3 regions of the Staphylococcus caprae genome follow, and region 2 is predicted to be linked to each of the others. Evidence: a T-box and tRNA genes for the amino acid it is inferred to sense, from the RefSeq annotation. Region 2 holds a T-box; the other regions hold tRNA genes.
What was found. The T-box of region 2 lies ahead of JMUB898_RS06100 (valine--tRNA ligase). A T-box ahead of a tRNA ligase gene usually reads a tRNA of that ligase, here a tRNA-Val.
Positions count from the first base shown of each region.

Region 1: it has a tRNA-Val gene. The T-box ahead of JMUB898_RS06100 (valine--tRNA ligase) is inferred to sense a tRNA for this amino acid. The anticodon was not compared.
Region 3: it has a tRNA-Val gene. The T-box ahead of JMUB898_RS06100 (valine--tRNA ligase) is inferred to sense a tRNA for this amino acid. The anticodon was not compared.

Region 1 covers NZ_AP018587.1:841,896-846,907, reverse strand. Annotated here, with positions in the region: gene JMUB898_RS03960 (CdaR family protein) at 1-369, opposite strand, end outside; gene cdaA (diadenylate cyclase CdaA) at 371-1,177, opposite strand; gene rocF (arginase) at 1,309-2,217, opposite strand; tRNA gene JMUB898_RS03945 (tRNA-Lys) at 2,348-2,420, opposite strand; tRNA gene JMUB898_RS03940 (tRNA-Gln) at 2,424-2,498, opposite strand; tRNA gene JMUB898_RS03935 (tRNA-Tyr) at 2,506-2,589, opposite strand; tRNA gene JMUB898_RS03930 (tRNA-Val) at 2,610-2,685, opposite strand; tRNA gene JMUB898_RS03925 (tRNA-Glu) at 2,690-2,764, opposite strand; tRNA gene JMUB898_RS03920 (tRNA-Asn) at 2,766-2,840, opposite strand; rRNA gene rrf (5S ribosomal RNA) at 2,852-2,966, opposite strand; rRNA gene JMUB898_RS03910 (23S ribosomal RNA) at 3,036-5,012, opposite strand, start outside.
Region 2 covers NZ_AP018587.1:1,266,127-1,271,138, forward strand. Annotated here, with positions in the region: gene JMUB898_RS06090 (AbrB family transcriptional regulator) at 1-717, shown strand, start outside; gene JMUB898_RS06095 (DNA-3-methyladenine glycosylase I) at 888-1,448, opposite strand; T-box leader at 1,507-1,752, shown strand; gene JMUB898_RS06100 (valine--tRNA ligase) at 1,793-4,423, shown strand; gene JMUB898_RS06105 (bifunctional folylpolyglutamate synthase/dihydrofolate synthase) at 4,434-5,012, shown strand, end outside.
Region 3 covers NZ_AP018587.1:2,426,869-2,431,880, reverse strand. Annotated here, with positions in the region: gene JMUB898_RS11775 (tRNA-dihydrouridine synthase) at 1-52, shown strand, start outside; gene lysS (lysine--tRNA ligase) at 66-1,553, shown strand; rRNA gene rrf (5S ribosomal RNA) at 2,076-2,190, shown strand; tRNA gene JMUB898_RS11760 (tRNA-Val) at 2,204-2,279, shown strand; tRNA gene JMUB898_RS11755 (tRNA-Thr) at 2,285-2,360, shown strand; tRNA gene JMUB898_RS11750 (tRNA-Lys) at 2,367-2,439, shown strand; tRNA gene JMUB898_RS11745 (tRNA-Gly) at 2,458-2,532, shown strand; tRNA gene JMUB898_RS11740 (tRNA-Leu) at 2,540-2,628, shown strand; tRNA gene JMUB898_RS11735 (tRNA-Arg) at 2,639-2,712, shown strand; tRNA gene JMUB898_RS11730 (tRNA-Pro) at 2,743-2,816, shown strand; tRNA gene JMUB898_RS11725 (tRNA-Ala) at 2,835-2,910, shown strand; rRNA gene JMUB898_RS11720 (16S ribosomal RNA) at 3,043-4,593, shown strand; tRNA gene JMUB898_RS11715 (tRNA-Ile) at 4,691-4,767, shown strand; rRNA gene JMUB898_RS11710 (23S ribosomal RNA) at 4,913-5,012, shown strand, end outside.

The sequences.
Region 1 (5,012 bases), 420 kb from region 2:
TGCTGTTTTAGGTTTCACACTATAACTAACATCATTACCTATACCTTTAACCTGATATTTTTTATGATAGCTTCCTGCTTTTTTATCAGATAAATCAACTGTAACTTTGAGGTCCTCAGGGTTTTCAATTTTTATTAACTTTGATTGAGGACCCGATAAATTAACATCTACACTATCAGGTGCTTTTGTAACATGCAAATCTTTATTATTGTAAATAACATCTACAGGTACATCTTGAATCGTTTTAGTAGATTTCTGGGATATGTCATCAGTATTAAATACATTTCCAAATACATTATTTACTGATAAAAAGAAAAATACGGCTAGAATTAAGGCTACAAATCTTAATCCCCACTTACTTTCTAACATACTAATTCACACCTTTCTTTTGAAAGTGTGCACCGAACCAGTGTTCAGCAAGTAATTCTTCAAACACTTCATTGGATATATCTCTACGTAATTTACCATCAAAAGTTACCGATACATCACCTGTTTCTTCTGAAACAACAACTGTAAAAGCATCAGAAACTTCTGAAATCCCTACTGCTGCTCTGTGTCTTGTTCCCAAACTTTTTGAAATTTTAACACTATCTGATAAAGGTAAATAACTTGCTGCGACTGCAATTTTAGTTCCTTGAATAATCATTGCACCATCGTGTAAAGGTGTATTCGGAATAAAAACATTAGTCAATAATTCTTGAGAAATATCTGAATTCATAGGAATACCAGTTTCTATGTAGTCTTGAAGCCCTGTTTCCTTTTCGAAAACGATAAGTGCACCTATACGCCTTTTGGCCATATATTGAACGGCTTTAGAAACAGCCTGAATTAATTTTTCTTCATCTCGACTATAAGTATTGGTATAACGTTTTAAGAAGCTACCTCTACCTAATTGCTCCAATGCTCGTCTAATTTCAGGTTGGAAAATAACTATTAATGCGAGTACTCCCCATTGAATAACGATATCGAACAATTTGGAGGTTGCTGTTAAATTAAGCATTTTACTGACTTGTTGGCCGATAACAATTACTACGATACCTTTAAGTAATTGAATCGCTTTAGTTCCCTTAAATACAGTAATGAGAAGATAAAGTACGTACCAAACGATCAGTAAATCAAGTACACTTGTAATAATTTTTAATGTACTTAGATTTTGAAAAAAGTTGGAAAAATCCATAACATCTCCTCCGGGTAATATTTTTCCATATTAAATATTATACCAATCATTGTTTATAGTGTCATATGAACAATAACTAAAATAGAAAAAAACTTACATAATTATAAATCATGTAAGCTTTAATCTACTTTCTATAATAATGTTTCGCCAAAGAATGTTCCTAATAATGCTACCGCTTGTTCAGCAGTACTATTTAAATGATCAATAAGTGGATTAACTTCAACTAAATCCATTGACGTCACCAGTTTTGATTCACTTAATAATTCTAAGGCAAAGTGACTTTCTCTATAACTCAAGCCTCCTAATACTCTAGTACCCGTTCCTGGTGTTTCAGAAGGATCTAGCGCATCAACATCTAGAGAAAAATGCAAACCATCAATATTTCTTGATTTTAAGTATTCCAGAGCTCTTTCAATGACTTCTTGTATTCCGAAACGATCTATGTCAGCCATAGTGAATGTTTTAATATTTTGATCTTTTATGTATTCCCTCTCACCTTTGTCTAAATCTCTCATACCAATTAATACGATATTTTCAGGTTTGACTTTAGGAGTGAATCCATTTAAATGAACTAATTCATCTGGACCATCACCAGCTAAAATACGTAAAGGCATCCCATGTACATTACCAGAAGGAGATTCTTCAGGTACATTTAAATCACCATGTGCGTCATACCAAATAACACCTAGATTATTGTAGTATTGACTGATACCTGAAATAGAACCAACAGCAATTGAATGATCTCCACCTAATGTTAGTGGAAAGTTTCCGTTTTTAACTGTTTCAGATACAGCTTTGCTAAGATTTTCAGAAACAGTTATGATTTCGTTGTAATTTCTTAAACCTTCCTGATTAGAATGAAACTTTTCAACATCTAAATTTGGAACTTCGATATTTCCTTTATCTATAACATCATGTCCCATTCTTTTAAGACGCGCTAATAATCCTGCATAACGAATTGCATCTGGTCCTAAATTGACACCTAATTTTTTCTGACCAAATGTGGAAGGTGCTCCAATTATTTCAATACGTTGATTCATGATATATTCTCCTTTCATTGACATAGATTCAGATTAATGTATACGCTTGCAATTTTCAAGGTTTAACGACTTGAAGTTGTAAATTTAACAATAAAAAAAGCACCTCCAATAATGAAGGTGCTTTAAAGAGTGAGCCATAGAGGATTCGAACCTCTGACCCTCTGATTAAAAGTCAGATGCTCTACCAACTGAGCTAATGGCTCTAATGGCTGGGCTAGCTGGATTCGAACCAGCGCGTGACGGAGTCAAAGTCCGTTGCCTTACCGCTTGGCTATAGCCCATTAATAATGGTGGAGGGGGGCAGATTCGAACTGCCGAACCCGAAGGAGCGGATTTACAGTCCGCCGCGTTTAGCCACTTCGCTACCCCTCCGACTTATTTATTCGATTAAATGGTGGAGAATGACGGGTTCGAACCGCCGACCCTCTGCTTGTAAGGCAGATGCTCTCCCAGCTGAGCTAATTCTCCAACATGGTGACTCCTACGGGACTCGAACCCGTGTTACCGCCGTGAAAGGGCGGTGTCTTAACCGCTTGACCAAGGAGCCATGGCTCCGCAGGTAGGATTCGAACCTACGACCGATCGGTTAACAGCCGATAGCTCTACCACTGAGCTACTGCGGATTAATGTGATTGCCTGGCAACGTCCTACTCTAGCGGGACGTAAGCCCGACTACCATCGGCGCTAAGGAGCTTAACTTCTGTGTTCGGCATGGGAACAGGTGTGACCTCCTTGCCATTGTCACCAGACAAGTGAATGAATTATACATTCAAAACTAGATAGTAAGTAATGATTTTGCGTCGCAAAACATTTTAAAATTGATTAAGTCTTCGATCGATTAGTATTCGTCAGCTCCACGTGTCGCCACGCTTCCACCTCGAACCTATTAACCTCGTCATCTTCGAGGGATCTTATAACCGAAGTTGGGAAATCTCATCTTGAGGGGGGCTTCATGCTTAGATGCTTTCAGCACTTATCCCGTCCATACATAGCTACCCAGCTATGCCGTTGGCACGACAACTGGTACACCAGAGGTATGTCCATCCCGGTCCTCTCGTACTAAGGACAGCTCCTCTCAAATTTCCTACGCCCACGACGGATAGGGACCGAACTGTCTCACGACGTTCTGAACCCAGCTCGCGTACCGCTTTAATGGGCGAACAGCCCAACCCTTGGGACCGACTACAGCCCCAGGATGCGATGAGCCGACATCGAGGTGCCAAACCTCCCCGTCGATGTGAACTCTTGGGGGAGATAAGCCTGTTATCCCCGGGGTAGCTTTTATCCGTTGAGCGATGGCCCTTCCATGCGGAACCACCGGATCACTAAGTCCGTCTTTCGACCCTGCTCGACTTGTAGGTCTCGCAGTCAAGCTCCCTTATGCCTTTACACTCTGTGAATGATTTCCAACCATTCTGAGGGAACCTTTGAGCGCCTCCGTTACCTTTTAGGAGGCGACCGCCCCAGTCAAACTGCCCGCCTGACACTGTCTCCCACCACGATAAGTGGTGCGGGTTAGAAAGCCAACACAGCTAGGGTAGTATCCCACCAACGCCTCCACGTAAGCTAGCGCTCACGTTTCAATGGCTCCTACCTATCCTGTACAAGCTGTGCCGAATTTCAATATCAGGCTACAGTAAAGCTCCACGGGGTCTTTCCGTCCTGTCGCGGGTAACCTGCATCTTCACAGGTACTATGATTTCACCGAGTCTCTCGTTGAGACAGTGCCCAAATCGTTACGCCTTTCGTGCGGGTCGGAACTTACCCGACAAGGAATTTCGCTACCTTAGGACCGTTATAGTTACGGCCGCCGTTTACTGGGGCTTCGATTCGTAGCTTCGCAGAAGCTAACCACTCCTCTTAACCTTCCAGCACCGGGCAGGCGTCAGCCCCTATACATCACCTTACGGTTTAGCAGAGACCTGTGTTTTTGATAAACAGTCGCTTGGGCCTATTCACTGCGGCTCTTCTGGGCGTGAACCCTAAAGAGCACCCCTTCTCCCGAAGTTACGGGGTCATTTTGCCGAGTTCCTTAACGAGAGTTCGCTCGCTCACCTTAGAATTCTCATCTTGACTACCTGTGTCGGTTTGCGGTACGGGCACCTGTTATCTATCTAGAGGCTTTTCTCGGCAGTGTGAAATCAACGACTCGAGGAAACAATTTCCTCTCCCCATCACAGCTCAGCCTTACGAGTGCCGGATTTGCCTAACACTCAGCCTTACTGCTTGGACGTGCACTCCAACAGCACGCTTCGCCTATCCTACTGCGTCCCCCCATCGATTAAAACGATACTAGGTGGTACAGGAATATCAACCTGTTATCCATCGCCTACGCCTGTCGGCCTCAGCTTAGGACCCGACTAACCCAGAGCGGACGAGCCTTCCTCTGGAAACCTTAGTCAATCGGTGGACGGGATTCTCACCCGTCTTTCGCTACTCACACCGGCATTCTCACTTCTAAGCGCTCCACATGTCCTTGCGATCATGCTTCAACGCCCTTAGAACGCTCTCCTACCATTGTCCTACGGACAATCCACAGCTTCGGTAATATGTTTAGCCCCGGTACATTTTCGGCGCAGTGTCACTCGACTAGTGAGCTATTACGCACTCTTTAAATGATGGCTGCTTCTAAGCCAACATCCTAGTTGTCTGGGCAACGCCACATCCTTTTCCACTTAACATATATTTTGGGACCTTAGCTGGTGGTCTGGGCTGTTTCCCTTTCGAACACGGACCTTATCACCCATGTTCTGACTCCCAAGTTAAATTGATTGGCATTCGGAGTTTGTCTGAAT
Region 2 (5,012 bases):
GTGATTCCAGGCGCGCTAAGTCAAATGTTGATTATGGCGGAAGAAGATAAAAGAGCAAATATTTTAGTAGTCAGTTTAACTCAAACCTCACGAATTATATTTGTTGTGATTTTAGTACCGCTGATTTCTTACTTTTTCAGAGATTCTAGTAGTTCTTCTGAAGGAGCTAGCATGAAAGTAGCGCCATTCACGCAAGCGTTAGAAATATGGCAAATTGCACTTCTACTATTATTAGTTGCAATTGTTTATATTTTAATGGCTAAAATTAATTTTCCTACGAAACAGTTACTTGCACCGATCTTGGTACTTATAGTTTGGAACATGACAACAAATCTTACTTTTACATTAGATCATTGGTTATTAGCGTCTGCACAAGTTGTGTATATGATTCGCATCGGAATACAAATTGCGTATTTGCTGAATGACTTAAAGGGCAGGATAGCTGTAGCAATTGCATTTCAAAATATCATGTTAATTCTATCTGCATTTATCATGGTTGTCATTGTGCATGTGTTTACCAATAATTCCATCAATGAATTATTCTTAGGTGCAGCGCCAGGTGGTATGAGCCAAATCGTACTTGTGGCTATGGCAACAGGTGCTGACGTTGCAATGATATCAAGCTATCATATATTTAGAATCTTCTTTATTCTATTTGTTATCGCACCATTAATTGGTTACTTCTTAAAATACAGAGCAAGATATAATGAAAAGTAAAAGAGGCGGGAAACCTTATCGTTTATACTCTGGGAAACCGATTAACGGTGTCCCAAAAGCAGGATTTTCGGCAGTAACACTCACAATTCGACAAAATTTGAGAAACAATTTTGCTCATTGTTCGGTTCTGCTCAAATCCTAAACGCTTTTGTCCCGACCTCTTTTTAATTTTATGCATGTGAAGGTTTGACTGGACAACCTTCTAAATGTGAATCGTATAAGCCAGCAGCCTCTAAAAAAGAAAAGACAGTCACTGGACCTAAAAATTTAAAACCGTATTTCTTAAGATCTTTCGAAAGTTTCGTTGCACGTTCATCAACAGTTATTCGATCACTTGGTTTTTTATATCCCATATCAATAGGCTTATTGTTTACATATGACCACAAGAAATCACTAAAACTATTATAATCTTGTTCGATTTTTAAATAACCTTGAGCTTGACTCACAATTGCTTCTAGCTTCTTTCTGTTATGAACGATGTTAGGAAATTCCATTAATCGGTCGATATCTTTGCTCGTCATTTGAGCAACCTTTTCAGGATCAAAGTTATAAAAAGCTTCTTCGTATGCATCTTTTTTCTTTAAAATAGTTAGCCATGATAAACCTGCATGTTGTGACTCTAAAGCAATCAGTTTAAACAATTCCTTACTATCGTATAATGGTTGCCCCCAAAATTTATCGTGATATTCTAAGTATGTTTCATCCTTTGTACTAAAGGCACACTCATTCATAAATTTTACCTCCAATACATTGACTTATTGATATATCCATTATACTATAAGTGAGTAAATGAATATAATGTTAGGGAAGAGTAAATTCTAATCATTTTATAGAGAGCATATATTTGGTGGAAATATGTAAGTGGTTTGAATTGAAGGTAGCCCGTTAATTACTTTCACTGAACATATATATAGTAGGTGAAAGCGTGTTTGAGCGTTAATCTAATACTTAAGTGCTTGAAGACATTACATGTAACAAATTGAGAATGTAATTCTTCTTGAATATAGGTGGTACCACGGAACATCCGTCCTATTTTTATAGGGTGGGTGTTTTTAATTTATTAGGAGGATTTTTTATGGAAATGAAACCGAAATACGATCCAAGAGAAGTTGAAGCGGGTCGTTATGAAGAATGGGTAAAAAATGGTTATTTTAAACCGTCAGAAGATAAATCGAAAGATACATATACGATTGTGATTCCACCACCCAATGTAACTGGGAAGTTGCATTTAGGACATGCATGGGATACAACGTTACAAGATATTATTACACGTATGAAACGTATGCAAGGTTATGACACTTTATATCTTCCTGGTATGGATCATGCTGGGATTGCAACACAAGCTAAAGTTGAAGCAAAATTAAACGAACAAGGTATTTCTAGACATGACCTTGGACGAGATAAGTTCTTAGAGCAAGCATGGGATTGGAAAGAAGAATATGCGTCATTTATTAGACAACAATGGGCTAAGCTTGGTCTAGGTTTAGATTATAGTAGAGAGCGTTTTACTTTAGATGAAGGATTAAGTAAGGCTGTTCGAAAAGTGTTTGTCGATTTATATAATAAAGGTATTATCTATCGCGGTGAAAGAATCATTAACTGGGATCCTCAAGCAAGAACAGCGTTATCTGATATAGAAGTTATCCATGAGGACGTTCAGGGTGCATTTTATCATTTTAAATATCCATTTGCAGATGGCGAAGGGTATATTGAAATTGCGACAACACGTCCGGAAACAATGCTTGGAGATACAGCCATTGTCGTCAATCCTAATGATGAACGTTATAAAGACGTTATTGGCAAAAAGGTAATTCTACCTATAGTAGGTAGAGAGTTGCCTATTCTTGCAGACGAATATGTTGATATCGAATTCGGTTCTGGTGCAATGAAAGTCACTCCAGCACATGATCCAAATGACTTTGAAATTGGTCAACGTCACGATTTGGAAAATATTATCGTGATGGATGAATACGGTAAAATGAACGATAAAGCTGGAAAATATGAAGGCATGGATCGTTTTGATTGTCGTAAACAACTTGTTGAAGATTTAAAAGCACAAAATTTAGTGATTAAAATTGAGGAACATACTCATTCTGTGGGTCATTCAGAGAGAACAGGTGCGATTGTAGAGCCTTATTTATCAACACAATGGTTCGTTAAAATGAAACCATTAGCGCAAAGAGCACTAGATAATCAAAAAACTGATGATAGAATCGATTTCTTCCCAGGACGCTTTGAAAATACGTTCAATCGTTGGATGGAAGAAATCAGAGACTGGACGATTTCTCGTCAGTTATGGTGGGGACACCAAATTCCAGCATGGTATCATAAAGAAACGAATGAAATTTATGTTGGTGAAGAAGCACCAAAAGATATCGAAAATTGGGTTCAAGACGAAGACGTATTGGATACGTGGTTTTCAAGTGCATTATGGCCATTCTCTACATTAGGTTGGCCTGATACGGACTCAGAAGACTTTAAACGTTATTATCCTACGAATGCGTTAGTAACTGGTTATGACATTATCTTCTTCTGGGTAGCTAGAATGATATTCCAAGGATTAGAATTTACAGATAGAAGACCATTTAATGATGTGTTACTTCATGGATTAGTAAGAGCTGAAGACGGACGTAAAATGAGTAAGTCTTTAGGGAATGGCGTTGATCCTATGGATGTAATTGATGAATATGGTGCGGATAGTTTAAGATATTTCTTAGCTACCGGTTCATCTCCAGGTCATGATTTACGTTATTCAACTGAAAAAGTAGAATCTGTTTGGAACTTTATCAATAAAATATGGAATGCAGCGCGTTTTAGCTTAATGAATATCGGCGAAGACTTTAAAGTAGAAGATATCGATTTATCAGGTGAATTATCTTTAGCGGATAAGTGGATTTTAACAAGATTAAATGAAACAATTAAAACAGTAACAGAGTTAAGTGACAAATATGAATTTGGCGAAGTAGGACGTGCACTTTATAACTTTATTTGGGATGAATTCTGCGATTGGTATATTGAAATGAGTAAGATACCAATGAATAGTGATGATGAAACTCAAAAACAAACAACACGTTCAGTATTGAGTTATGTACTCGATAAAATTATGAAAATGTTGCATCCATTTATGCCATTTGTTACTGAAACAATTTGGCAAAGTTTACCTCACGAAGGTGAAACAATTGTCAATGCAAGTTGGCCGACTGTTAAGCAAGAATTTATATTTGACGAAAGTAAACAAACAATGCAACAACTTGTTGAAATCATCAAATCAGTTCGTCAATCAAGAGTTGAAGTGAATACGCCACTTTCTAAATCGATACCAATTTTAATTCAAACTAAGGATGAGAATGTAAAACAAACACTTAAAGAGAATGCGAGTTATTTACACAAATTTTGTAATCCTAGTGAGTTAATCATTGATACAGAAATCGATATTCCTGAAAAGGCAATGACTTCAGTGGTCGTAGCTGGTAAAGTCGTTCTACCACTTGAAGGTCTAATTGATATGGAAAAAGAAATCGCACGTTTGGAGAAAGAACTAGATAAACTTCAAAGTGAATTAGATAGAGTAGATAAAAAACTTTCAAATGAGAACTTTGTAAATAAAGCTCCGGAAAAAGTTATAAATGAAGAGAAAGAAAAACAACAACATTATCAAGAAAAATATGATGGTGTTAAATCACGAATTGAACAATTAAAAGCATAGGAGTATGATCATGAATTACCTAGACAGCTTGTATTGGATACATGAAAGATCGAAATTTGGTATTAAACCTGGTGTCAAGCGTATGGAATGGATGTTAGAACAATTTAATAATCCTCAAGATAAGATTAGAGGTATTCATGTTGGTGGCACGAATGGTAAGGGGTCTACGGTAGCTTATCTGAGAACTGCTTTAGTGGAAAATGGCTATGAAGTAGGTACCTTTACTTCACCATTTATCGAAAGTTTTAATGAGCGCATTAGCTTGAATGGAACACCAATTACAAATGACGAACTTGTTCAACTTGTTGAACGCGTCAAACCTGTAAGCGAAGCCTTAGAAACTGAAACTGAATTAGGTGGCGCTACGGAATTCGAAATTATTACTACGATGATGTTCCTATACTTTGGAGAGATTCATCCAGTTGATTTCGTTATTATTGAAGCAGGGTTAGGAATTAAACACGATTCCACGAATGTATTTAAACCTATTTTATCTATTTTAACTAGCATTGGACTTGATCACACTGATATTCTTGGTACAACTTATTTAGATATAGCTAAAGATAAAGCAGCTATTATTAAGCCTAAT
Region 3 (5,012 bases), 1.2 Mb from region 2:
AAATTCCCAACAAGAACGCATGGAACAATCTATAGAAATACAAGAAGCTTAAAGGAGAGAAAGTTATGTCAGAAGAAATGAATGACCAAATGCAGGTCCGTCGTCAAAAACTACAAGAATTAATTGATTTAGGAATTGATCCGTTCGGACATCGTTTCGATCGTAGTGCGACTTCTAGTGAACTGAAAGCGCAATGGGATCAATACTCAAAAGAAGAATTACATGAAAAAGAAGACGAAAGTCACGTTGCAATTGCAGGTCGTTTAATGACAAAACGTGGTAAAGGTAAAGCTGGATTTGCTCATATTCAAGATCTATCAGGACAAATTCAAATATATGTAAGAAAAGATCAAGTTGGAGAAGAACAATTTGATATTTGGAAAATCGCTGACTTAGGTGACATCGTAGGTATTGAAGGTGTCATGTTTAAGACGAATACTGGAGAAATATCAGTTAAAGCTAAGTCGTTTACATTATTATCTAAATCATTACGTCCTTTACCAGATAAGTTCCATGGCTTACAAGATATTGAGCAAAGATATCGTCAACGTTACTTAGATTTAATTACAAATGAAGACAGTACACGTACATTCATTAATCGTAGTAAAATCATTCAAGAAATGCGTAATTATTTAAATAAACAAGGTTTCTTAGAAGTTGAAACACCTATGATGCATCAAATCGCTGGTGGTGCTGCAGCACGCCCATTCGTTACACACCATAATGCATTAGATGCTACGTTATATATGCGTATTGCCATTGAATTACACTTGAAACGTTTAATTGTTGGTGGTTTAGAAAAAGTTTATGAAATCGGACGCGTATTCCGTAACGAAGGCGTTTCTACTCGTCATAATCCGGAATTTACAATGATTGAATTATACGAAGCGTATGCTGATTATCATGATATTATGGATTTAACTGAAAGTATGGTCAGACACATTGCTCAAGAAGTTTTCGGTTCAGCTAAAGTTCAATATAATGGTGAAGAAATCGATTTAGAATCTTCTTGGAGAAGACTTCACATTGTAGATGCAGTTAAAGAAGCAACTGGAGTGAACTTCTATGATGTTCAATCAGACGAAGAAGCGGTTGCACTTGCTAAGGAACACGGTATTGAAATTACTGAAAACATGAAATATGGTCATATTTTAAATGAATTTTTCGAACAAAAAGTTGAAGAAACATTAATTCAACCAACATTCATTTATGGTCATCCAATTGAAATCTCTCCTTTAGCTAAAAAGAACCCAGAAGATCCAAGATTTACTGATCGTTTTGAATTGTTTATTGTAGGTAGAGAACACGCGAATGCCTTTACTGAACTTAATGACCCAATCGATCAACGTGAACGTTTCGAAGCACAACTTGTTGAGAAAGAGCAGGGTAATGATGAAGCGCATGAAATGGATGAAGATTACATTGAAGCGCTAGAATATGGTATGCCTCCAACAGGCGGTTTAGGTATCGGTATTGATCGTCTAGTCATGCTACTTACAGATTCACCATCAATCAGAGACGTATTATTATTCCCATATATGAGACAGAAATAATAAGTCTAACATTATGTTATATACAGCACTGGTCGCATTTATGTGATCAGTGTTTTTTTATTATGAAAGTCGACCTAATTAATAGAGGTGGTTAAGGAAATAGATGAAGTGAAAATACATATTCAAGTCATATGTTGTAGGTAATTGTTACTAGGTCGAAAGAGTTGTTTCGTTTCGATTGGTTAGTTATTGACTTATCTTTGTTGAAAAGACTGGTTATTTTCACAATAAAATATACAAATGCAGTATAAAATTGAAAATATTGATATAGATTTAGCTGATATCATGTGATAGAATATTACGAGTGAAAAGAAGCAAGTTATATAAAGAACTTTCCGACATTATTTTTTAAAAATGTTTATAAAAGTGTTGACTTGTTTGTCTGAATGAAGTAACATATAAAAGTCGTCAAAAACGAGCGCACTTGTTACGAAAATGTAAACGGAATTTTAACGGAGTGTAAAATTGACCGTTGCAAAGACTTTAAAAAGTGTGTATTATTAATAAAGTAAGTTAATTTTGTCTGGTGACAATGGCAAGGAGGTCACACCTGTTCCCATGCCGAACACAGAAGTTAAGCTCCTTAGCGCCGATGGTAGTCGGACTTACGTTCCGCTAGAGTAGGACGTTGCCAGGCAATATTATAAATCGGAGAATTAGCTCAGCTGGGAGAGCATCTGCCTTACAAGCAGAGGGTCGGCGGTTCGAACCCGTCATTCTCCACCATGATAGCCGGCCTAGCTCAATTGGTAGAGCAACTGACTTGTAATCAGTAGGTTGGGGGTTCAAGTCCTCTGGCCGGCACCATCTTTTGAGCCATTAGCTCAGTTGGTAGAGCATCTGACTTTTAATCAGAGGGTCAGAGGTTCGAATCCTCTATGGCTCATTACGATTTTATTAATATGCGGAAGTAGTTCAGTGGTAGAACACCACCTTGCCAAGGTGGGGGTCGCGGGTTCGAATCCCGTCTTCCGCTCCATTATTTTGCCGGGGTGGCGGAACTGGCAGACGCACAGGACTTAAAATCCTGCGGTGAGAGATCACCGTACCGGTTCGATTCCGGTCCTCGGCACCATCTTAATAAAGCGCCCGTAGCTCAACTGGATAGAGCGTTTGACTACGGATCAAGAGGTTATGGGTTCGACTCCTATCGGGCGCGCTATTTTATTATTGATTATTTAACTACATACGGGAAGTAGCTCAGCTTGGTAGAGCACTTGGTTTGGGACCAAGGGGTCGCAGGTTCGAATCCTGTCTTCCCGACTTCTTTCTAAATACTTTGGGGGCTTAGCTCAGCTGGGAGAGCGCCTGCTTTGCACGCAGGAGGTCAGCGGTTCGATCCCGCTAGTCTCCACCATTTATATTTTACTCTTAATATGTAGATGAACATTGAAAACTGAATGACAATATGTCAACGTTAATTCCAAACAAACAGTAACGAGAGTTACAAACTATTTAGTATTTATGAGCTAATCAAACATCATAATTTTTTATGGAGAGTTTGATCCTGGCTCAGGATGAACGCTGGCGGCGTGCCTAATACATGCAAGTCGAGCGAACAGACGAGGAGCTTGCTCCTCTGACGTTAGCGGCGGACGGGTGAGTAACACGTGGATAACCTACCTATAAGACTGGGATAACTTCGGGAAACCGGAGCTAATACCGGATAACATGTTGAACCGCATGGTTCAACAGTGAAAGACGGTCTTGCTGTCACTTATAGATGGATCCGCGCCGCATTAGCTAGTTGGTAAGGTAACGGCTTACCAAGGCAACGATGCGTAGCCGACCTGAGAGGGTGATCGGCCACACTGGAACTGAGACACGGTCCAGACTCCTACGGGAGGCAGCAGTAGGGAATCTTCCGCAATGGGCGAAAGCCTGACGGAGCAACGCCGCGTGAGTGATGAAGGTCTTCGGATCGTAAAACTCTGTTATTAGGGAAGAACAAATGTGTAAGTAACTATGCACGTCTTGACGGTACCTAATCAGAAAGCCACGGCTAACTACGTGCCAGCAGCCGCGGTAATACGTAGGTGGCAAGCGTTATCCGGAATTATTGGGCGTAAAGCGCGCGTAGGCGGTTTTTTAAGTCTGATGTGAAAGCCCACGGCTCAACCGTGGAGGGTCATTGGAAACTGGAAAACTTGAGTGCAGAAGAGGAAAGTGGAATTCCATGTGTAGCGGTGAAATGCGCAGAGATATGGAGGAACACCAGTGGCGAAGGCGACTTTCTGGTCTGTAACTGACGCTGATGTGCGAAAGCGTGGGGATCAAACAGGATTAGATACCCTGGTAGTCCACGCCGTAAACGATGAGTGCTAAGTGTTAGGGGGTTTCCGCCCCTTAGTGCTGCAGCTAACGCATTAAGCACTCCGCCTGGGGAGTACGACCGCAAGGTTGAAACTCAAAGGAATTGACGGGGACCCGCACAAGCGGTGGAGCATGTGGTTTAATTCGAAGCAACGCGAAGAACCTTACCAAATCTTGACATCCTCTGACCCCTCTAGAGATAGAGTTTTCCCCTTCGGGGGACAGAGTGACAGGTGGTGCATGGTTGTCGTCAGCTCGTGTCGTGAGATGTTGGGTTAAGTCCCGCAACGAGCGCAACCCTTAAGCTTAGTTGCCATCATTAAGTTGGGCACTCTAAGTTGACTGCCGGTGACAAACCGGAGGAAGGTGGGGATGACGTCAAATCATCATGCCCCTTATGATTTGGGCTACACACGTGCTACAATGGACAATACAAAGGGTGGCGAAACCGCGAGGTCAAGCAAATCCCATAAAGTTGTTCTCAGTTCGGATTGTAGTCTGCAACTCGACTACATGAAGCTGGAATCGCTAGTAATCGTGGATCAGCATGCCACGGTGAATACGTTCCCGGGTCTTGTACACACCGCCCGTCACACCACGAGAGTTTGTAACACCCGAAGCCGGTGGAGTAACCTTTTGGAGCTAGCCGTCGAAGGTGGGACAAATGATTGGGGTGAAGTCGTAACAAGGTAGCCGTATCGGAAGGTGCGGCTGGATCACCTCCTTTCTAAGGATATATTCGGAACATCTTCTACGAAGATGAAAAGGAATAACGTGACATATTGTATTCAGTTTTGAATGTTTATGACATTCTTTTTAATAATGGGCCTATAGCTCAGCTGGTTAGAGCGCACGCCTGATAAGCGTGAGGTCGGTGGTTCGAGTCCACTTAGGCCCACCATTTATATTGTACATTGAAAACTAGATAAGTAAGTAAATAGATTTTACCAAGCAAAACCGAGTGAATAGAGTTTTAAATAAGCTTGAATTCATAAATAATCGCTAGTGTTCGAAAGAACACTCACAGATTAATAACATATCTTAAAGATTAAGTTATTAAGGGCGCACGGTGGATGCCTTGGCACTAGAAGCCGAAGAAGGACGTTACTAACGACGATATGCTTTGGGTAGCTGTAAGTAAGCGTT